2 regions of the Bacillus sp. SRI_025 genome follow, and region 2 is predicted to be linked to the other one. Evidence: riboswitches for the same ligand, from Rfam matches in the RefSeq annotation. Region 2 holds a riboswitch; the other holds the start of a gene.
The links. A riboswitch is a leader RNA that binds a small molecule or an ion and turns the genes downstream of it on or off. The one in region 2 is predicted to bind glycine.
Positions count from the first base shown of each region.

Region 1: it holds a riboswitch for glycine, as region 2 does, so the genes downstream of both, AC20OE_RS04215 (amino acid permease) here and gcvT (glycine cleavage system aminomethyltransferase GcvT) in region 2, are expected to answer to the same signal.

Region 1 covers NZ_JBYEGB010000001.1:819,379-830,832, forward strand. The annotation lists gene AC20OE_RS04175 (beta-glucoside-specific PTS transporter subunit IIABC) at 1-1,434, opposite strand, end outside; gene AC20OE_RS04180 (hypothetical protein) at 1,776-2,729, opposite strand; gene AC20OE_RS04185 (hypothetical protein) at 2,939-3,832, opposite strand; gene AC20OE_RS04190 (PadR family transcriptional regulator) at 3,987-4,538, shown strand; gene AC20OE_RS04195 (DUF4188 domain-containing protein) at 4,543-5,025, shown strand; gene AC20OE_RS04200 (NUDIX hydrolase) at 5,037-5,660, opposite strand; gene AC20OE_RS04205 (helix-turn-helix transcriptional regulator) at 5,832-6,038, shown strand; gene AC20OE_RS04210 (DUF3169 family protein) at 6,035-6,715, shown strand; gene AC20OE_RS04215 (amino acid permease) at 6,763-8,109, opposite strand; glycine riboswitch at 8,273-8,352, opposite strand; gene AC20OE_RS04220 (LacI family DNA-binding transcriptional regulator) at 8,617-9,636, shown strand; gene AC20OE_RS04225 (MFS transporter) at 10,076-11,257, shown strand; gene AC20OE_RS04230 (shikimate dehydrogenase) at 11,276-11,454, shown strand, end outside.
Region 2 covers NZ_JBYEGB010000002.1:533,601-545,054, forward strand. The annotation lists gene sinR (transcriptional regulator SinR) at 1-205, opposite strand, end outside; gene AC20OE_RS07700 (anti-repressor SinI family protein) at 239-403, opposite strand; gene AC20OE_RS07705 (YqhG family protein) at 586-1,383, opposite strand; gene AC20OE_RS07710 (DEAD/DEAH box helicase) at 1,398-3,068, opposite strand; glycine riboswitch at 3,317-3,423, shown strand; glycine riboswitch at 3,427-3,520, shown strand; gene gcvT (glycine cleavage system aminomethyltransferase GcvT) at 3,620-4,717, shown strand; gene gcvPA (aminomethyl-transferring glycine dehydrogenase subunit GcvPA) at 4,734-6,080, shown strand; gene gcvPB (aminomethyl-transferring glycine dehydrogenase subunit GcvPB) at 6,073-7,533, shown strand; gene AC20OE_RS07730 (rhodanese-like domain-containing protein) at 7,578-7,958, opposite strand; gene AC20OE_RS07735 (lipoate--protein ligase family protein) at 8,178-9,014, shown strand; gene mntR (transcriptional regulator MntR) at 9,100-9,534, shown strand; gene AC20OE_RS07745 (patatin-like phospholipase family protein) at 9,639-10,514, shown strand; gene AC20OE_RS07750 (SA1362 family protein) at 10,511-10,906, opposite strand; gene AC20OE_RS07755 (DUF1385 domain-containing protein) at 10,945-11,454, opposite strand, start outside.

The sequences.
Region 1 (11,454 bases), on a different contig from region 2:
TTGGCCAATCACAGGGCTCTTGAATGTTTCTCCTGCTCCAATTTTTTCAGCAAACCCAGCTTGGTCCTTTGTCTTTTCTTCTACTGTTCGATCTTTACCTAATACAAAAGCAGCGATAAAGGCTACAATAAACGAAATGACCGCTCCAATGATAGCAAACATCAGATTTCGCGGTAGCTCATCTGATATAAACATCGACATGCTTGCTAAACCAGGGCCAACAAGCACAAAGGCTTGTATACCAACTAATCCAATGAAAATTCCGCCAACAAACGAACCAATCATGACACTTCCTAGAACTCGCTTATTTTGCAGTGTCACACCATACAACGCTGGCTCTGTGATGCCAAAAAAGGCTGATATCCCTGCCGAAATGGCTGTTGATCTAAGTACCTTGTCTTTTGTTCGAAGTGCCACAGCGAAACACGCTCCACTTTCCGCAATATTATGCGCAAGTGATGCCGGCAAATAAAGTGCTTCTTTCCCAAGGGTTCCCATCGTTGTGACTGCATAAGGAACCATTGCTTTATGCATGCCTGATGCCACCATGAATGGGAGGACCGCTGCTAAAATGGCGACAGCTACCCAGCCTACCGTATTAAACATCGAAAGAATAATAGATGAAAAACCTTGCCCCGCTGTAAAACCAATCGGTCCTAACAGAAGTAGCGTAACTGGTACAGTAATGACCAATGACATCATCGGAACGAAGAAAATCCGAATTGGTTTTGGTGAAAACCGTGTAAAGAATTTTTCCATTTGCGCGTAAAGCAATACAGAAAGGATTGCCGGAAACACTTGATACGCATAAGCTATATTTTTCACATCGAATGACAGTAATTGTGCACCTTCTGTAAGCATCGCCGTCATGTTCGGCAGAAGAAGCGCACCGACTGCTGATAGTGCGACCAGTGGGTTTACTTTTAGTTTATTCGCCGTCGTTACAGCAACTAGTAAAGGCAGAAAGTAAAGTGGTGCGTCACCTACCATGTTCAGTATTTGATAGGTTTGTCCCTTTGCATCCATCCAGCCTAATAAAGAGAAAAGGAGAAGAAATGATTTTAAAATTCCTCCGCCTGCGATAGCTGGTACAAGCGGCTGAAAGACACCGACAATGAAATCTAACAGAACTGTGCCTGCTTTTCTTTTTTCTTTTGGCTGATTGGATGGCACGTCTTGGCTTGATGAGCTGCTGCCTATTAAATTTGTTACCTTTTGATACACTTCAATGACGTCATTCCCAATGACTACTTGGCATTGTCCTGTCATTCTGACAGCTATGACACCCGGTGTTTTTTCCAGTGCTGGTACATCTGCTTTTTTCTGATCAATGAGTGTGAAGCGAAGTCTTGTTGAACAATGCTCAAGGTGCGCAATGTTTTCTTTGCCACCTACATGCTGTAAAACGTCTTTGGCAACTTGTGTGTAATTCATTTTTTCTCCCCCTTTTCTCATACACGAGACCTATATTTTGGCAATAAAAAAAGGACCTAAAACGACAAATAAAAGAAAAATTCATCGTTTTTAGATCCTGCCTGCATGACCAGTCACATGTCTAATTTATTCATATTGGATTTGTTTTTAGTATATATGCATTATATGAAAGCGTCAACATTTATTTTTCTAAAAATCATTAGGGTCTATATACCTAAAATACTTTTCTCTATTCACTTATAGGAAACCTTCTACTCTTTTGTTCCTTCTATCATCAATCAACAATATTTTTCTCTACAAAAAACCAGATAAGTTGATTCACTCATCTGGTTTAAATTCATCTATTTTTTCTTTTCTTCTGCCCTCTTTTTAAATGCTTTCGCTTGTTTTTCATACTCCTTTTTCGTGACAGCTTTTAACTCTACTGAATCGCCTGTCATGATATATGGTTTAGGAATTTCTTTATATTCCTTATCCGTGAAAACTTTTAACTCTACTGTACCGTCTGTCTTTTTAATTGGCAGCTTTACTGATTTTGCATCTCGATCAGTCGAACCTATAATGACACCTTTTTCAATTATAGGATCATAACTCATGTCAAAATATTCTCCCCCATCAGTATAGCCTCCGACCTCTAATTTCATTTCTTTATAGGGCTTACAACCTTCTTCAGAAACAGTTGTTATTAGAAACGAGCCGTTCCATCCAATCTCAACATGCATGCTTTCCACTTGTAAAAATAGTTGTTTATCCTCTGCCGTATATAGAAAACCATATACTTTCGCCACTTTATCCCTGAAGTGTCTCATATTTTCATAATATCTAGTTTCTGATGAATCAACTAGATTTTGATGTCGATTTTGAATCTTTTTTTGATACGTATCTAGCTTTTTTTGATTGATTGCTTTATAAATCGTGCTTTGCTTCTCGCCTTGTTTTTTCACAGAAAGGTTTTTCCCCGAAAAATGAACTTCGTATATGATCGTTTCTTTTCCTTTTTTCATTTGAAATTCATACCCATTTTCTTTTGAATGGCCGGTTATGACATATTGTTTTTTATATAATTGAGGGTCCCACCAAATTTCTTCTATATAGCTTTCATTCAAATGACCTGTTACTTTGCCTTTATTCTCAGATATCTCGAACCAGTTCAGTCTATCCTTAGTTTTATACGCAAATGCATAGGAATGATTCAATGAATTTTTTTGTGCGATTGCTTGATATGCTGTCCAGCCGCCTCCACCCAAGATGAGTATGGCTAGGATAGACACGACCCAGATTTTCAATTTGCACATACTTACCTCCTCTAATATTTAATTTGAGAAATCAACATCAACAATATTTTACCATATATTCAACTAAATTCTTATTCACTTAAAAATAGATTCTAGAAAATTTAGATAAGTATTTTCTTAATAATATATTACATCTATGCAAATAATATCCTTTTTTCATGGAGAATTCAGATATGTTATTAACCCTTATTCACCTGGTCCAATACGATCTATTTTTTCTTTTCTTCAGCCTGCTTTTTAAATGCTTCCGTTTGCTCTTGATATTCCTCTTTCGTGACAGCTTTAAATTCTATTGTACCGCCTGCCATTTTAAAGGGAAATCTAATTGATGTTGCGTCTCGGTCAGTTTCCCCTAAAATAAAACCCTTTTCAATTGCAGGATAAGTACTCAAATCAAACATTATCCCATCTGAAACACCGCCGGCTGTATGTTTCGTTTCTTTATAAGGTGCTCCACCATCTCCTGGGACCGTTCTCATCAGAAAAGAACCTGCCCATTCAGACTGCATATACATTCGTTTTACTTTTAGAAATAGCTGGTATGAACCATCCTCTGCCGTATACAGATAACCATAAGCGCCCGTTACTTTCTTAATGAAGTTTCTTACATAATCATGAAATCTATTTTCAGTGTCCTCCATCAGTTCTTCATATCGGTCATGAATGTCCTTTTGAACAGCACGTAGTTTTGTTTGATCAACTGCTTTGTATGTGATGCTTTGTTTTTCACCTTGTTTTTTCACAGAAAGATCTTTTTCAGCAAGGTGAACTTCATATGTGACCGTCTCTTTCCCTTGCTTTACTTGAAATTCGTAACCGTTTTCAATCGTTTTGCCGGTTAATTTATATTTGTTGATAAATAGATTAGGATCAAAATGCCTTTTTGGGTTTTCCTCCAAAATGGTTTCATTCAGATGACCTGTTACTTTCCCTTTTTTCTCCGTTACTTTGAACCAGTTCACATGATTCTTGGTCTTATATGCAAAGGCGTAAGATTGATTCAATACACTCTTTTTTGTATTTGTTTGATATGCTATCCAGCTGACAGCACCCATGATTAGTACCGCTAGAATTGCCACGATCCAGATTTTCGATCTATTCATACATACCTCCACCGACAGAATTTCATTTTTTCTATCAATATATGAGTGAGTCACCTCCTTTATCGAATTTATTTTTCAACAACCCCTTGTATCTGCCACTTCACATCATTTATTATATATCTAAATGATATATCTTTTAGATAGGTGTGTTGATATGAAAAAATACAATGATACGACGTATGCGATTTTAGGTATTTTAACGACAGATTGTAAGTCAGGATACGAAGTGAAGCAATTAATTGATAGGAGTTTGCATCATTTTTGGAAAATCAGTTATGGACAAATTTATCCAGCTTTAAAGTTAATAGTCGAGGAAGGCCTTGCGGAGGTTTCACCTGCTGCTAGCTCTGGTCGCTCAGACAAGCGGGAATATCATTTGACTGAAAAAGGACTGGACACGTTAAGAGAATGGCTGGCGCAGCCGCTCGATCAGTTACCAACAGAGCGTAATGAGGTGTTATTAAAGTTATTCTTCGGTCAATATCTTTCGTTTGAGAAAAAACTAGCGCTTTTACAGGATTATGAGAGGCAGCTCCGTATTCGTTATGAGACATATGTTGCGATTGAACAAAACATTCAAGAGCTTTACCCAGATGAAGCGGATGCAAAGTATTGGCTGTTTACTTTAGATTATGGGAAAAGAGTGGCTCAAGCTGGAATTGATTGGTGCGTGGAGACATTCCATTCGATGAAGAAGGAAGGGTAAATGAATGAAAAAAGACATACGTGCTGGCAGATTTACAACGGACAATTCTGATTCGATTGTGGTGTTCATTATCGGAATGAGGATCAACAAACGCTGGGCCATTCATCAATGGATGCCTGTGTTCATGTCGATGCCTGGCATGATCAAGGAGCTGTATACCCATCAAGAGGAGCTAGGGTTTCTTGGGACAGAAAATTACTTTGGATTACGCACGACAGCGATGATTCAATATTGGAAATCAACAGATGACCTCCTTGCCTATGCCAAGATGGAGAAGCATTTGGCTGCTTGGAAAAGATTTAACCAAATGGCACGAAATAATGATGCGGTGGGCATCTATCATGAAACATACCAAATTCAAGCCGGCTCGTATGAATCCATCTACGTGAACATGCCTTCCTACGGACTGAGCCAAGCGAGAGCGCCTATTCCAATTGATAAAGGAAAACAAACAGCGAAGGAACGGCTGAATACAACAAATTCCTAGAGAGCGATTCTCTAGGAATTTCTTTTTGCAACAGATACAAAATGCTTTAATATGCGGGCTGTTAATCCCCATATGGTGTAGTTTTCATAATCATAAAACCATTCCTCAATCGACCGGCTCCCCCAGCTGTATTTTTCACCATTCATGATTTTTTCATAAGGGAAGTCCTCTCCTGGTGTTGGCTGAACGGATACATGATGTAGGTACGGCTCATATTGGCTGAGCCATGATAGAGGCACGGTAAAGGTCTCTTCTACTTCTTCTTGATTATAGGAGTGTTTCACTTTTTGCTCATCAATGATACCGACATATGGGTATACGACGAAGGATGGAGAAGCGATATAAGGACTGAGCTGTCCAAGGATATCGACCGATTCTGGCGGAATGCCCAGCTCTTCATGTGTTTCTCGCAGTGCAGCCTCCTGTGCTGTTTCGCTGCCGTCGAGCTTGCCCCCAGGAAAACTAATATCACCCGGCTGTTTTCTCATGGTGAGCGATCGTACCTCAAATAATATATGCCATTCTCCATTTACTTGTACTAAAGGGATCAGGACTGCTGCTTTGAACGCTGTCTCTTCTCCAATGAACAACGGTTGTGATTGATGTAAGTCATTTTTTAATTGATCAATGAACACGGCCATCACCTGTTTTCTGTTTCTCTTTCCTTTAGCGTATCATGGTTCACCTTTTCAATAAAGATGATCTTTCTGACAATTATTTTTATCAATTTGACAACTTTACTTGTCAAATTGAATATAATGCTTTACAATCAAGGAAAGATTTCAATTAAAACTTGAGGTGACAGAATGAAAAATCGGTTAAAAGAGCTTCGTGCGCGTGATGGTTTAAACCAAACTGAGCTTGCGAAACGTGCAAAGGTCTCTCGTCAAACCATCAGCTTAATGGAACGTGATGAATTAATGCCGTCTCTCTTGCTCGCTGTTAAGCTTTCACGAATTTTTCAGGAACCCATTGAACGTATTTTTCTATTCGAGGAGGATGAACTATCATGAAAACTGTATACAAAATGCTCTTAGGTGCTCTCCTTGGCTTTCTCGGTGCTTACTGTCTGCTGGCAGCCGAATTTGAGATGACACTTATTGATATTGCATTTGAAGCGACTCTTGTTATCAGTGGAGTGACAATTTTATTGATTATTTATTGTTTTTCAGGGATTTCACGTATGAAAAAAAGAGTGTCTCTTTCGGTCTCTGGAGATGAGGAAGATGAACTGGAGGCAAAGCAATATCGGACCTTTACTGATTCGACATTAGCCAATACGGTGAGTACGATTTTGTCCATTATTGCCATCGGTATAACCATCGTCACCGAGCAGCCCCTCTGGTTGATTCTGGTCAATGCTGCTTTATTTATCGTCACCATTATCAGTTCTTATGTAGCGATATCCGTTCTTACACTTGTCTATCCTAATCGCAATCTGCCAAGTCCGTCCGACAAAGATTATAGTAAAAAGCTGCTCGCCATTTCAGACGAAGGGGAAAAGCATGTCATGCTTGGCGGACTGTTTCACACGTATCAAATGATGAATATTCTATTGACTAGTGCCATGTTTATTTTGATTGTGTATTCCCTTGGAGCCAATCACTCTCAACTGTTCTCGATCATGGTGATTGGAATTGTTTTGATCATTTTGAATGCAAATTATGTGTTGAAGATTAGAAATCGTTAAATGATAAAAAGCACAGCTCTGTCAAAAGGCTGTGCTTTTTCCGTCCGTTACGATGCACGGCGTTTCTTTCGTGTATAAATCAAAAATAAGAAACCAAACCATACCGGTGTCAATAGCAACGCAGGACGTGTTGCATCTGCGAAGAGCATGATCACGAGAATGGCTGCAAAGAGCGCAAGAACGCAAATATTCACAAAAGGTGTGAACGGTGCTTTAAAGGTAGATGCTGCATGCAGTTCAGGCCGTGTTTTTTTATATTTCAAATGACAAATTAAAATAATACTCCATACCCAAATGAAACAAATGGCACTGATCGTGGTAACAATCCCAAAGGCTTGTTCGGGAATCAGCTTGCTTAAAAGTGCACCGACCGATACTACAATCGTTGAAACAAATAGCGCATTACTCGGGACAGCGTGCTTGTTCAAACGTCCAAAGGAAGCTGGCCCCTGCTTTTGATGACTGAGATTATACAGAATACGGCTTGTCGAGAACATGCCGCTATTACAAGCTGATGCCGCAGACGTCAACACAACAAAATTGATAAGCCCCGCTGCTACTGGTATCCCAATGAGCCCAAAGGTTTTCACAAAAGGACTTTCTGATGCACTGAGCTCAGACCATGGGTTGATACATAGTAAAACAAAGATCGCACCCACATAGAAAAATAGAATTCTTAATGGAATCTTATTAATCGCAGAGGGAATGTTTTTTTGCGGATTAGCTGTTTCTGCTGCGGATACGCCAACCAGTTCAACTCCCACATACGCAAAAATCACCATCTGGAATGACAGCAAGAAGCCTGTGACACCATTCGGGAATAACCCGCCATGAGACCATAAATTCGTTACTGTCACCGGTCCGGCATCGGTTTGAAAACCAATGATTAAAAGAACAATTCCAACACCGATCAGTAATAGAATCGTAATCACTTTAATGAGTGCAAACCAAAATTCCATTTCTCCGAAAAGCTTCACCGTTAATAGATTCAATCCTAGTAAAATCAACAAACAAATGATAGCAGGAATCCATTGCGGGATATCAAACCAATACTGCACATACACTCCGACCGCAATGACATCCGCCATCGCTGTCATAATCCAGCAAAACCAATATGTCCACCCTGTCACAAAAGATGCCCACGGGCCGAGATAGTCCTCTGCAATATCGGTTAATGACTGATAGCCCGCCTTCGATAAAAGCAATTCTCCAAGTGCCCTCATGACAAAAAAGATGGCCATTCCGACAATTAAATAAGCAAAAATGATTGATGGACCTGCCAATTGAATGGCTTTTCCAGAGCCTAAAAACAGCCCTGTTCCAATGGTTCCGCCAATGGCAATCAATTGCACATGACGGTTTGATAAATCTCGTTTTAATTCTTGTTGTGCCAATGCTAACACCCTCCTACGACACGATCTTATACTGAAATAATGAACTCTTTAAAAAGTCCATAAAAAAAGAGATTGGATGCGCTCCAATCTCACGGTCATAAAAGAATAGCAAAATAGAGAAAAGTAATACACGGCATCATCCATGCATCACAAATACAATATTTCGTACTCTTCTGTCCTTTTGCCTGAGATTGTGAACCCTTCGGCGCCGCACATACATGCGGTCTCTCCAGAAGCTGCTCCTGCTATAGTGTGACCCACAGCAATCATAGCCTTCGTTATTTAATTAAAATGTTGCTATTTCTGAATAATTTTATATTTTACGCCTCAATCAGAAAGCTGTCAATGGTAATCTTTTATGATTTACGGTGATACCCATATGTCTTCACTTCATCAATCCCCCCTAATTCATGTATAATAAACCAAAAGATGTTCGGCTCGTCTGATGGAGAAATCCCTCTTGATCATGAACAAAGTTAGGCAATCCATTGAAGTTGGTGAAGATAAATGAAAAAAATGAACAAACAGCGTGTCACATTACAGGAAGTCGCCAAGCATGCCGGTGTCTCGACTTCAACGGCATCACTCGTTGTTCGAAATAATCCTAGAATTTCTGAAGCCACTCGAAACAAAGTGCTTCAATCCATGGAAGACTTAGGGTACGTATATGACCGCGTAGCTGCCAACATGCGGTCAAAAAGCTCAAATATCGTTGGTGTGATTGTCACAGATATTTCTAACACCTTTATTTCGGAATTTTTAATCGGCGTGCAAACCACGCTTGAATCACTAGGCTATACCGTTTTACTTGGTACAACCTTTGACAGTGTCGACAAACAGGAGCGGCTCATTTCCACCATGGTAGAGCACCGAGTGGGCGGAATTATTTTAAACCCAGCTTCGAAAAGCTCTGCTCGAACCGTCAAACAATTAAATCAAATTCGCACCCCAAAAGTACTTGCAAATCGTGAGTTATCAGATGTGCAATGTGATTATGTCGGTGTTGATTATGAACAAGGCACTTGGATGGCCATTCATCATCTTCTTCAGAAGGGGCATCGACGTATCGCCTTCTTAGGCGGCATCAAGACCTCATCGACTTGGATTGAGCGGATGAAAGGTTTCAAAAGAGCTCATGACGATGAAAACCTGACGATTGATGATTCCCTTATTATTGATATCGTACCTACTCGTGAAGGCGGGAAAGAAGCACTCGCTCAAGTGATGGATCAACCCGAGCCTCCTACCGCTATTTTTTGTTTTAGTGACTTAGTTGCATTTGGAGTCATGCAAGCACTGTCAGCACGGGGCATCCAGCCAGGTGAAGATATTGATGTGGTTGGATTCGATAATGTTCCTGAAGCGGAGATGTACCATCCGCCGCTCACCACTGTTTCTTCATTCCCCCGATCCATCGGGGCAAAAGCAGCGAACCTTTTATATCATAAAATGAACGATCAGGATGAAGAGCTGCAGAGATTGATTTTAAAGCCTCAACTTCATATTAGAGAAACCTCTCCATCATGATGAAAAGAGAATTGTGTGCAGCAATTCTCTTTTTTTATTGAACAAGTCAACTATTTCTTTGTTTCATTTTTCTTTTTTTAAATCACAAAGTCATAAACTTGACACATTTAAAATGCAGGAGTATATTTATTTCGTTGCTTCTTTTAGTATATCGTTATACCTATTTAGTCCTATCGTTATTTCTATCAAAAAACAGTTAAAAGTGATTTTTTATGATTCTGATCAAATCATGAAGTTTCACTTCCTAATCAAGGCTGTTATTATTTTTTACATTTTAGTAGAACGATGTACTTGATTGAAGAACAGATGAATATTCATTATTTTTTCATCAATAAGGGGTGTTGTGATGGGCTTCATATTATTCATTTTGAAGGAAACAATAACAAAGGGTATACAACGAATTTGACCTTAAAGGGGTTTCAAATATAGGAGTGGGAACATGAAAAATCCTTATATTAAATCGTCACTTGGCATGTATTTAAACTACTTCATGCTTGGCATGATCAATATTATTGTAGCTTCCAACATGGACAGCTTATCTGAACGCTACCATGTAGATATTCCGAAAATCAGCTTGCTTGTATCGGCGATCGGAATTGGTAAACTCATTGCTCTCTTTTTCTCAGGTCGGTTAGCCGATAGCTGGGGACGTAAGCCTGTCATTATTACAGGAAATTTTCTTTACTTATTATTCTTAATCGGTATTCCAACGACAACGAGTTATACACTGGCATTTATCTTTGCGATTTCAGCAGGTATTGCCAACTCACTGCTTGATTCAGGAACCTACCCTGCTTTGACAGAGTCATTTCCGAAAAAGGCAAGTTCGGCTTCTGTTTTAGTAAAAGCGTCTGTATCCATTGGGGCGACTGTTCTTCCATTTATCTTGGCGTACCTAGTGGCACATGACATCTTCTGGGGCTGGGCGTTCTTTGGACTAGGGCTTCTTTATTTACTTGTAGGAATTTACTTAATCTTTATGCCATTCCCGAACCATAAGCAAGTTTCTTCACAAGCTGCTCTTCCAGTACAAGACCAGCTGAAGGAAGAACCAAAAATGCTTGGCGAAGGCTTAGCTGTTGTACTTATGGGATTCACGTCGACTGCATTGTTTGTCGTATGGCAGACATGGCTTCCACAGCTCGGGTTAAAATTAATCGGACTTGGTACAGAACAAGCTACACAGCTTCTATCTTATTTTAGTATTGGAGCACTCGTATCTGTTCTCTTGCTTTCGATCGTCTTAGATAAATTCATTTCACCGATTATGGTGGCAATCATTTATCCAATTGGGGCGTTCCTTGCAATGCTTTCACTTTTCCAAATCGAAACGTACAGCATTGTCATTGTCAGCACCTTCTTCTTAGGGCTATTTACAGCAGGAATCTTCCAGCTTGCGATGAGTATCATGATGAAATTGTTCCCGACAAACAAAGCAACGGCTTCATCCTATGTCAACATTGCGGCAAGCTCAGCGTTTATTCTCGTGCCGCTCATTACAAGTGGGCTGGTCAGCACGTACGATATTAAAATGACGTTATTCTTCGATATGATCATTGCGGTTATTAGCGTATTACTAGCGGTCTTTGTTCTTGGACGCATGAAAAAATTATTTAGATAACTAAAGGAGATGTCAATCATGACAAACATACATGAACGAAATATTGATGGAAAAACAAAATTAGTCGGTCTTCTTGCTACACCAATCGGACACAGCCTTTCACCACGTATGCATAACCTTGGCTATACACTAACAGGTATCAACTATGCTTACCTCGCATTTGAAGTAGGGAATGATGAACTAGAAGCAGCCGTAAA
Region 2 (11,454 bases):
CGGTTTCATCTTTTTCGTTTAAAAGTGTATGAACCGAGACGTCCAGAACAGCGGAGACTTTTTCAAGAAATTGAATGGAGGGGTTTGTTTGCAAGTTTCTTTCTATTGAGCTTAAATAAGACTTCGCTACCCCAGCCTTTTCGGCCAGTTCTGATAGTGAGTAGCCTTTTTCATTGCGGTATTGTTTAATACGCTGGCCAATCAATGTCATCACCTTCCTTTCGATATTATAGCACATTCAGAAAGGTTTGATAGAATGACTTCTTACCAGAGGGGGAGACTCAGAGGACTTTTCATTTGATTTGAGGAAATGACGGACTTCTTCAACTGTTAGTCCTGCCTTGCGAGCTTCACGTAATAATTGAACCCATTCACTGTCTAATTTGTTCGTTTTCTTTTCCATACAAATACCCTCCTAAAATACTGAATCATGTATTTCAGGCACTTAACGCATGAAATGGAAAGACATAGGTGGTAAGACCTCATAGTTTGCTTGCGTCATGTTTCCGCCCAATACAAACAGACAAACTTAGCTTTAGACTGATCGAAAATTGTAAGTCACATAAAAGGGGAGGGGACTATGGGTCAACCTCCTCTTTTTTGCTGTAAGTAAAAAAGTCCGCCATTTTCAATCGTAAGACTGATTTTTGGTTCGTATAAAGTTTTGAGTGCTTGCCTTTCTATTTCATATTCTACAGATGTGTCTGAAGTCCCTTCATAAAATTGGTTTAAAAGTTCGGAGTCTTCTTTCCATTTTTGAACGGCTCGCACTGCCCAGTCGTCCGGCTCCTCATGGGCATAACGCTCCATAAGGCTGTAGAGCCGTTTGATTCCGCTTTCTGGCTTAATCATTGTACTCATCGTAAAACAATAATCGGGAATTTGAGACGACAGCTCACGAGCTTCCAGCTTTTCTTGAAATTGTTCAATGACTTCTCCGCGTATAAGATGGAGTCCTAATGATAAAAGCTTATCCTTCTTCCGGTCTGCAAGGTAAGAAATTTTTACATTGAGACCAAGCCATGGCTCAAGTGCGATTTGATTGTTCGTGAGCGGGCTGACTCGTTCATAAAGCCGGATAAAACGGCCCTGTTGTTTGACCGCCTCAAATATTTGAAATAACCGGGGGGAGCCGAAATGGATGAATTCACCACTGACCGTATCACCCGCTTTTTTTTGATCTGTGATGAAAGTCAATTGCCGCGGTTCAGGTACACCGCCAGTTTTTTCAAGCCAGTGCCAATAAAAAGGACGGTTCATAATCAATTTATCCATTTCGATTGTCAGCTGTACGGTCATATGTCCTGCACTTTCTTCTAATATGCTGCATTGATTCGCCTTGAAAAAACGGAGAAGAAAGGTGTGAATGTCATGCTGCTCCATTGATCAACTCTCCTTTATGAGCCCTGCTGTCTCTTTTCTAAAAGTGGTGTTTGTGCTTCAGTTAAATGAGAAGCAAATTGGGTTAATTTCTTTTTCATGTCTCCATCAGATTCATGCTGGAAGAGAATTTGATGCAACTCTGTTTCGACTTCTTCAATATCAATTCTCGTTAAAATATCATCTAAATCGCCTATGACGTTTTCGAACAGCTGAATTTTTTCATATAAAAGCTTTAAAATATGCTCTTCAACTGTTCCGTTTGTTGACATATTGTAAATGTGGACATCTCGTTCTTGGCCAAGGCGGTGGATACGTCCGATTCTCTGTTCTAAACGCATCGGGTTCCACGGGAGGTCGTAGTTAATGATTTGATTACAAAACTGAAGGTTGATCCCTTCGCCGCCAGCTTCTGTAGCAATTAACACTTGCGCCCGTTCTCTAAATAAATCTTTCATCCAATCTTTTTTACCCCGCTTAAAGCCGCCACGAAATGGCACGGAGCTAATGCCATTTTGCTGTAGAAACCATTGTAAATAAATTTGTGTTGCGCGGTATTCGGTGAAAATAATGACTTTTTCATTTAACTGTTGAATGAGTTTGACCACTTCAAGCGCCTTTGAGTTTTGCTCCACTTGATTGATTTTCTCCATGATTTGCGCTATAGCAGAAGAGCCGAGAATATGCTTTTCTTCTTCCTGCATTTTTTTAATCGTCATATAAACTGCCTCACGGCTTGAACAGCATTCTCGTTCCAAGGTCATAATGGAAAACATATGCTTTGTATAAGACGGATTCTCTTTCAGCTTGCAGATTTCATCATACAATGCTTGTTCTGTCGGAGAAAAATCAATGGAAATCGTTTTGACATGTCGTTTTGTCCACTCGATGCCTGTGTCTTGTCTTCGGTTTCGAATCATCACTTTATTGACGAGCTGTTTTAATCGGTCATGGTCTTCAAGCTGCAAGTCCTTTTTGGCAAAGATATCTTTAAATTGATGTTCATTTCCTAGGTGGCCCGGCTTCAGAAGGGAAACGAGATTAAATATTTCTCCGATCCGGTTTTGAATAGGTGTCGCTGTCAGCAGCAGACAGAACTTCTTATTCAGGTTTCTCACAAATTCATAGTTTTTCGTTTTATTGTTTTTCAGTTTGTGTGCTTCATCGATAATGACCATATCGTAGGCAATCGATAAAATCGTGTCTCGATGCGGCTGTCTTTTGGCTGTGTCAATGGAAGAAACGACAACGTCGCACTGCTCCCACACATAGCTCTTTTTTTGTTCAACAGCATCAATATAAAATTTCGTCCGCAGCTCCTGTACCCACTGAGATACAAGGGAGGCGGGGACAAGAATAAGAATTTTTTTGGCAAGTCCACGAATCATGTATTCTTTGATAATGAGTCCTGCTTCTACGGTTTTACCCAGTCCCACTTCATCTGCTAGAATGGCTTTCCCATTCATTTCTTCTACGACTCTTCTGGCTACTTCGAGCTGGTGCTGTAAAGGTGTGAATGCAGGCAGGTGCGCAGGAGCTTGCAGCCCCTCGAATGAATCAATGGCTGTGACTTTTTGAACCTGCGTCGCTAATCGATACATATCCCAGTTCGCCCAGGGGCCGTCTGATGAAAGCCGCTGCTGAAATTCATTTGCCCATTCCTGATCAAAAATCGTTTGAATATTCAATGTGGTCGCCTGCCTTTCTAGTAGGATCTGATAAATTGTTCTGTTTTTAAACGCTTCATTTTTTAAGAGGTCTCTAAAAGACTAGATATATGAATAAAAGCGAACGATATCGAAAGGTTATTTTAAAAATGTTAATGATTTTTCTGTTGCTCTCCATCCATTTCTAATGGTAGGATGTTGATAAGTGATCTAGAAAATAAGTCACCCATTTTGATAGTATGTCCAATAAATGTGAAAAATATGAGCGGATGATGGTATGGGGAGAGACTTGGCGGTTATTTTGCACTGGCAGGCGCCGAAGGAGCAAGCTGAATGATTCAGTGAATCTCTCAGGCAAAAGTACTCTTACCGGACGCAACTCTGGAGAGTGTTTGCTGATCGTTTTAGCAAACCACCAAAGGGGAAAACGCACAATGATGTTGTGCTGTAAACTTTCAGGTGCAAGGACAGAGACTTCTTTTTGATAAAAGGGAGCGCTCTGTCCTTTTTTGCTGTGATTTTTTTCTGAAAATTCAGCTTGCATTTGCACTAAAAAAAGGGGGAAACGATTGATGTTGAAACGAACACCGCTTTTTCATGCGTATGAAACGTTTGGCGCAAAAACCATTGACTTCGGGGGCTGGGAATTACCTGTCCAATTTTCTTCCATTAAAGAAGAACATGAAGCTGTTCGAACAAAAGCAGGGCTTTTTGATGTGTCTCACATGGGTGAGGTGGACGTCAAAGGTCAAGATGCCCTTCCTTTTTTACAAAGGTTATTAACCAATGATGTGTCTAAGCTGACAGACGGTAAGGCACTATATACAGCCATGTGTTATGAAGATGGCGGAACGGTAGATGACCTGCTCGTCTACCAAAAAGAAAAGAACCACTATTTACTTGTCATCAACGCATCAAATATCGATAAAGACGTGGATTGGCTTTTGAAGCACCAAGAGAAGGATGACGTATTGATCAAAAATATATCTGATCAAACCGCCTTGCTAGCGCTTCAAGGACCTCTTGCTGCTGACATCATCAAAGAGGTGGCGGATGAAGAGGTGACATCGCTTAAACCTTTTACGTTTTTATCAAAAGCTGAGGTCGCAAATAAAGAAGTGCTCGTTTCTAGAACAGGTTACACAGGGGAAGATGGCTTTGAAATCTACTGCCAGTCAGAAGATGCGGTCCACCTTTGGTCCGCTTTATTAGAAGCGGGGCAGCCAAAAGGATTAATACCGTGCGGACTCGGTGCACGTGATACCTTGAGATTTGAAGCAAGGCTTCCGCTTTATGGCCAGGAGCTGACAAAGGATATTTCTCCATTAGAAGGCGGAATTGGTTTTGCTGTCAAAACGGATAAAGAAGCTGATTTTATCGGAAAAGCAGCACTTAAAAAACAAAAAGAAGAGGGACTGAAGCGAAAGCTTGTCGGCATTGAAATGATTGAAAAAGGGATTCCGCGTACAGATTATCCAGTCTTTTCAGGAGAAAAGCAGGTTGGGTTTGTCACAACGGGCACTCAATCCCCAACATTAAAGAAAAATGTCGGGCTTGCTTTGATCGAAACCTCAGAAGCGGAGCTTGGGGCAGAGGTGGAAGTACAGGTTCGCAAAAAGCGTCTAAAAGCCAAAATCGTCACAACACCATTTTATAAAAGAACCAAATAACGAGGGGGAATAGAGGATGAAGCACAGATATTTGCCGCAAACAGAGCAAGATCAGAAAGAAATGCTGGATGTCATCGGCGTTCAGTCGATTGATGAGCTTTTTTCAGATATCCCAGAGAAGGTGAGATTCAAAGGAGCATACAACATCAAAGAAGCCGCATCTGAAACAGCGCTTGTCAGGGAATTATCCCGGCTAGCTGCAAAGAATAAGGATACAGTTTCCTATGCATCGTTTCTTGGTGCTGGTGTATATGATCATTACCAGCCTGTCATTGTCGATCATGTTATCTCACGCTCTGAATTTTATACAGCGTATACACCTTATCAGCCGGAGATTTCACAAGGTGAATTGCAAGCGATCTTTGAATTTCAAACAATGATTGCTGAGCTGACTGGTATGGATCTAGCCAATTCCTCAATGTATGATGGCGGGACGGCACTAGCAGAAGCGGCAATGCTTGCTGCGGGACACACAAAGAAGAAAAAAGTGGTGGTTTCTGAAACGGTTCACCCTGAATCAAGAGCGGTGCTGAAAACATACGCCAAAGGACAAAACATTGAAGTTGTTGAAGTGCCTGCGAAAAAAGGGCAGACAGATTTAGCTGCACTGGAAAAGGCCGTCTGCGATGATACAGCAGCAGTTCTCGTGCAATATCCAAACTTTTTTGGTGTCGTCGAGCCGTTAAAAGACATTGAACCCATTGCACATAAAGGAAAAAGCCTGTTCATTGTCTCTAGCAATCCCCTCGCACTCGGGCTATTGACGCCGCCTGGTAAACTTGGGGCAGACATTGTCGTTGGTGATGCGCAGCCGTTCGGTATCCCGGCGGCATTTGGCGGACCTCACTGCGGATATTTTGCTGTGACGAAAAAGTTGATGAGAAAAGTGCCAGGTCGTTTAGTCGGGCAGACAGAAGATGAAAATGGTGTTCGTGGATTTGTCCTGACTCTTCAAGCGCGTGAGCAGCACATTCGAAGAGATAAAGCGACGTCAAATATTTGCTCGAACCAAGCATTAAATGCGCTAGCTGCTTCTGTTGCCATGACGGCACTAGGGAAAACAGGCATAAAAGACATCGCCTATCAAAACGTGCAAAAAGCCCATTATGCCAAGACGCAGGCAGAAAAATATGGACTGCAGGCGGATGTAGAAGGGGCTCATTTTAATGAATTTGTGATCAAGTTACAGGAGCCTGTGAAAGAAGCCAATAAACGATTGCTTGAAAAAGGAATCATCGGCGGCTACGACTTAGGGCTAGACTACCCAGAGCTTGAGCAGCACATGCTTGTAGCCGTGACAGAGCTGAGAACAAAAGAAGAAATTGATACGTTTATCAAGGAATTGGGGGATCGCCATGAATAAACAAGATCAGCCGCTTATTTTTGAATTATCTAAAGAAGGAAGAATTGGGTACAGCCTGCCTGATTTAGATGTACCTGAACAGGAGATCCCGTCTTTATTTGATAAGACGTACATCCGTGATGAGGATGCTGAGCTCCCTGAAGTATCTGAGCTTGATATTATGCGTCATTATACAGCATTATCAAGACGCAATCATGGGGTCGATTCTGGATTTTATCCTCTTGGCTCTTGTACGATGAAATATAATCCAAAGATTAATGAAAAGGTTGCACGCCTTGCAGGTTTCTCGCAGGTCCATCCACTACAGGAGGCAGACACTGTACAAGGTGCATTGGAATTACTATACGATCTAGGTGAACATCTTGAAGAAATTACGGGGATGGACGCTGTGACATTACAGCCTGCGGCAGGAGCACATGGCGAGTGGACGGGACTCATGATGATCCGTGCGTACCATGAAGCAAGAGGAGATCATCAGCGTACAAAAGTCATTGTGCCTGATTCTGCTCATGGAACGAACCCGGCATCTGCGACAGTCGCTGGATTTGAAACCATTACTGTCGCATCTGATGAAAACGGGCTTGTTGATTTAGAAGATTTACGCCGCGTTGTTAATGAAGAAACAGCTGCTTTAATGCTTACAAACCCGAATACACTTGGCCTCTTTGAAGAAAACATTTTAGAAATGGCTGAAATCGTTCATGGAGCTGGCGGTAAACTTTATTATGACGGAGCCAACTTGAATGCGGTTTTAAGTAGAGCAAGACCAGGAGATATGGGATTTGATGTTGTCCACTTAAATCTTCATAAAACCTTTACAGGCCCACACGGAGGCGGAGGTCCTGGTTCAGGTCCAGTTGGCGTTAAAAAAGATTTAATTCCGTATTTGCCAAAGCCGGTGCTTGTAAAGAAGGAAGGTCGTTTTTACTTTGAATATGACCGTCCGGAATCAATCGGGCGCGTGAAGCCATTCTATGGCAACTTTGGCATTAACGTCAGAGCCTATGCGTACATCCGCTCTATGGGGCCAGACGGCTTAAAGGCTGTAACCGATAATGCCGTGTTAAATGCGAACTATATGATGCGCCGCTTAAGTGCTCATTATGATTTGCCGTTTGATCGTCACTGTAAGCATGAATTTGTCCTTTCAGGTAAACGTCAGAAAAAATTAGGTGTGCGGACACTGGATATTGCCAAACGATTACTTGATTTCGGCTACCATCCGCCAACGATCTACTTCCCGCTCAATGTAGAGGAATGTATCATGATTGAACCGACCGAAACAGAATCAAAAGAAACACTTGATGCATTCATCGAAGCAATGATTCAAATTGCGAAAGAAGCAGAAGAGAATCCTGAAGTGGTGCAGGAAGCGCCGCATACAACCGTCGTGAAACGTATGGACGAAACAAAGGCCGCTCGGAATCCCGTTCTCGTTTTTGAAAGAAAATAAAGAAAAAAGACTCAGGGGGAATCATGCTCCCAGAGTCTTTTTTGTTAGTTCTTCGTTTTAATGCGGCCGCCCCATTTTTTAAAGCCGCCTTTTAAATTATAAATCTCACGGCAGCCATTTTTACGTAAAGTTTGGGCTGCTTTTCCGCTTCTAAAGTTATTTTGGCAATAGAGGTAAACAGGCTTGTCAGGACGTATTTCATTTTTGCGCTGCTTTAGTTGGGAAAGAGGGATATTTCTTGCCCCTAAAATATGTCCGCCTTCAAACTCATTTGGCTCTCTCACATCAATGAGCTGGGCTTTGCGGTAACCTTTAATAAATTCTGCTTCCGTCAGCGTTTTCATAATGCGCTGCTGATAAATGTAGCTGCCGATGGAATAAAGAACAAAAAGTCCACAAAGTGAGAGGACGATATAGTTGAACATTGACAATACAACTCGACTCCTTCTTGAGCATCAGCACAGTAGCCTGTCTGATGGTACGTTTTAGACAAATACTATTATAGTAAAGCATAAGAAACTTGTCATCATAAATGGTAAGAATTATTTTCAATTCCGTTCCTATTTGATAGACTGATGAAGAGAGAAAACCGGTGGTCACCACCATCATCTAACATTGACTACGTAAAAGAGAAGGGATTTTATATGCAAAAAGAGAAATGGTGTTTCATTGATTCAGGAAACCAAGACCCTGCCTTTAACATGGCAATGGACGAAGCCTTGCTTTATTGGCATAGTGAGAAGCTCATTCCGCCTGTTATCCGCTTTTATGGATGGGATCCGGCGACATTATCTGTTGGGTATTTTCAGAACGTTGAAAAAGAAATCAACCTAGAAGCTGTCAAGCGCTATGGTCTTGGATTTGTCCGCAGACCAACCGGAGGACGAGGAGTACTACATGACCAGGAGCTGACCTACAGCGTGATTGTGTCAGAGGAACATCCAGAAATGCCAGCAACGGTGACAGAGGCGTACCGCGTCATTTCAGAAGGCATTTTAGAAGGATTTAAAGAGCTGGGACTCGATGCGTATTTTGCCATTCCTCGTACAGATAAAGAAAAGGAAAGCTTAAAGAATCCAAGATCTTCTGTATGCTTTGATGCCCCTTCTTGGTACGAGCTTGTTGTAGAAGGCAGAAAGGTAGCGGGCAGTGCTCAGACGAGACAAAAAGGTGTCATCCTCCAGCATGGATCTATTTTAATTGACCTTGATGAGGATAAATTATTCGATTTGTTCCTTTATCCTAACGACCGGGTAAGAGAGCGGATGCAGCGAAGCTTTAAAAACAAAGCGGTTGCCATCAATGAAATCTCAGACCGAACTTGTACGATAGACGATGCGCGTGTTGCGTTTAAAAGAGGATTTGAAAAAGGATTAAATATTGAGCTTGAACCTTATGAGCTGACAGATGAAGAATTAGCGTTTGTCCATCATCTCGCCAAAACGAAATATGCCTCAGATGATTGGAATTACAAGCGTTAAGACGATGGACACTCCTTGTTTTTTAATGAACGATGGTGTAGAATTGGGTTGATTATTAAGTAAAGGTGCATTATGGAGGGGTTTTATGACTACACCTAGTATGGAAGATTACATTGAACAAATTTATATGCTGATAGAAGAAAAAGGATATGCCAGAGTCTCTGATATTGCAGAAGCACTCGCTGTCCATCCCTCCTCTGTAACAAAAATGGTTCAGAAGCTAGATAAAGATGAATACCTCATTTATGAGAAGTATCGTGGTCTAATTTTAACCCCGAAAGGCAAAAAAATTGGAAAACGTCTCGTATACAGACATGAACTGCTGGAGCAATTTTTAAGAATCATTGGTGTAGATGAAGAGAAAATTTATGATGATGTAGAAGGCATTGAACATCATCTCAGCTGGAACAGCATTGACCGCATCGGCGATCTCGTTCAATTTTTTGAAGAAAACGATGAGCGATCTGTTCAGCTGAAAGCGATTCAAAAGAAAAACGAACAAACAAATCAAGAATCTTAATCAAAAAGGACACCCTTAGCATGGGTGTCCTTTTTGATTAAAGTTCTAATTGAAAGCAAATGCTCCTACACTATTATTAGCGTGAAATCAAAGGGGGCTCCTTGATGAAGATAGATGGTGTGTTCTCAGGTGGAGGCATTAAGGGGGCAGCGCTTGCTGGTGCCTATGAAGCGCTTGAAGCGAGAGGATTTCAATTTGTCCGTCTTGCTGGTACAAGTGCTGGAGCAATCATTGCTTCACTCATCGCAGCAGGTTTTACAAGCCAGGAAATTCGGGAGCTTTTAGATGAAATGGATGAGCATCAATTGCTTGATAGAAGATGTCAATTCATCCCGTTCAAAATGCTTAGGTGGGTATCCATTTACTGGCGTCTTGGTCTTTATAAAGGAGACCGGCTGGAAAAATGGCTGACTGATGTGCTAAAACGAAAAGGGGTCACCGTGTTTGGAGACCTCAAAAAAGATTCGCTGAAAATTGTTGCGTCCGATTTAACGAATGGAAAAATCCTCGTACTGCCAGACGACCTTCCTTCATATGGCTTGAATCCAGAGCGGTTTTCCGTGGCGAGGGCCATTCGAATGAGCTGCAGCCTGCCGTATTTTTTCGAACCTGTCAAACTGAAGTCTTCAAAAGGCATTTGTACCATTGTAGATGGAGGAGTGCTTAGCAACTTTCCAATTTGGCTGTTTGCAGAAGAGAAAAAAAGACCGTTCGTCGGTGTCACATTAACGCCAAACGAAAAAGAACGCCCACAACACTCCATCCGCAATGCGTTTGAACTGTTTGGCGCTCTTTTTGAAACGATGCGTGGTGCTCATGACGAAAGACATATCGCCACAAAACACGAACGTCATATTATTTTTATTCCTGTAGAACACGTCATTGCCACTGATTTTCAACTCATGACAGAAAAGAAAAAGGCGCTCGTCGATCTAGGTAGACAGAAGGCCGAGCAATTTTTAAAAAGCTGGACATTTTAAAATAAGGCGCGATTCTTCTTTTTGTTTTTCTTGCCTTCAATCACAGTCAAATGTGTTTGGCTTTTCTTTTTGAGAAGGACGGGCTTAGACTTGTGGTCAGTCGGCACGCTTCGCAAATGAGTGACCCGATTTTTCATCTGGCTTTTCGTTTTTGGTTTAGGCTGCTGGTAGCGACGTTTTGATTGTTTGACTGCTTTGCGATAAAGATTGCCTTCTGTTCCAGTTCTTCGATTCATCAGCCATCTAAATAGGAAAAATAGGGCCGCTCCAATGATCACAACAGACAGCAGCATTGTAAAAAGTCTGCCTGGGTTCGTTGTGAGTAAGTACACAAATCCCAAAACACCTAAAGCGAAAATAATGGTAAAAGCAGGATGTACTCGGCGATTCATAACTGTCCACCTCCGAAGGAATTTACCGGATTTATAAGTTAGATCACTTGATGAGCAGAATCTGACGCTTGTTTTAGAGATGCTTCCTCTAAACGAAGAAGTTCATTAAAACTTGCAATGGCTACCTCGACTTGATCGTCAGAAGGTTCTTTTGTTGTAAGCAATTGCAGCCAAAGGCCAGGATAGCCAAGCACTTTAAGTACAGGCACTTCTCGGAGTTTGTTCGTGAGCTGAAGCACTTCAAATGAAATGCCCAGAACAACCGGAATGAGCGCCAAGCGGTTCAGAACTCTCACCCATAAAGGATCTGTCGGTACGAGTAAATAGACGAACATTCCAACAATGACAGTGAATAAAATAAAGCTGCTGCCGCATCGATAATGCAGACGGGATTGCTTTTGGACATTTTCCACTGTGATGTCAAGGTTCTGTTCATAGCAGTTTATGACTTTATGTTCTGCCCCATGATATTGAAATACTCTTTTAATTAAAGGGGTCATGGAAATAAAGTAAATATAGCCTAATAAAAGGACCAATTTAAAGAATGT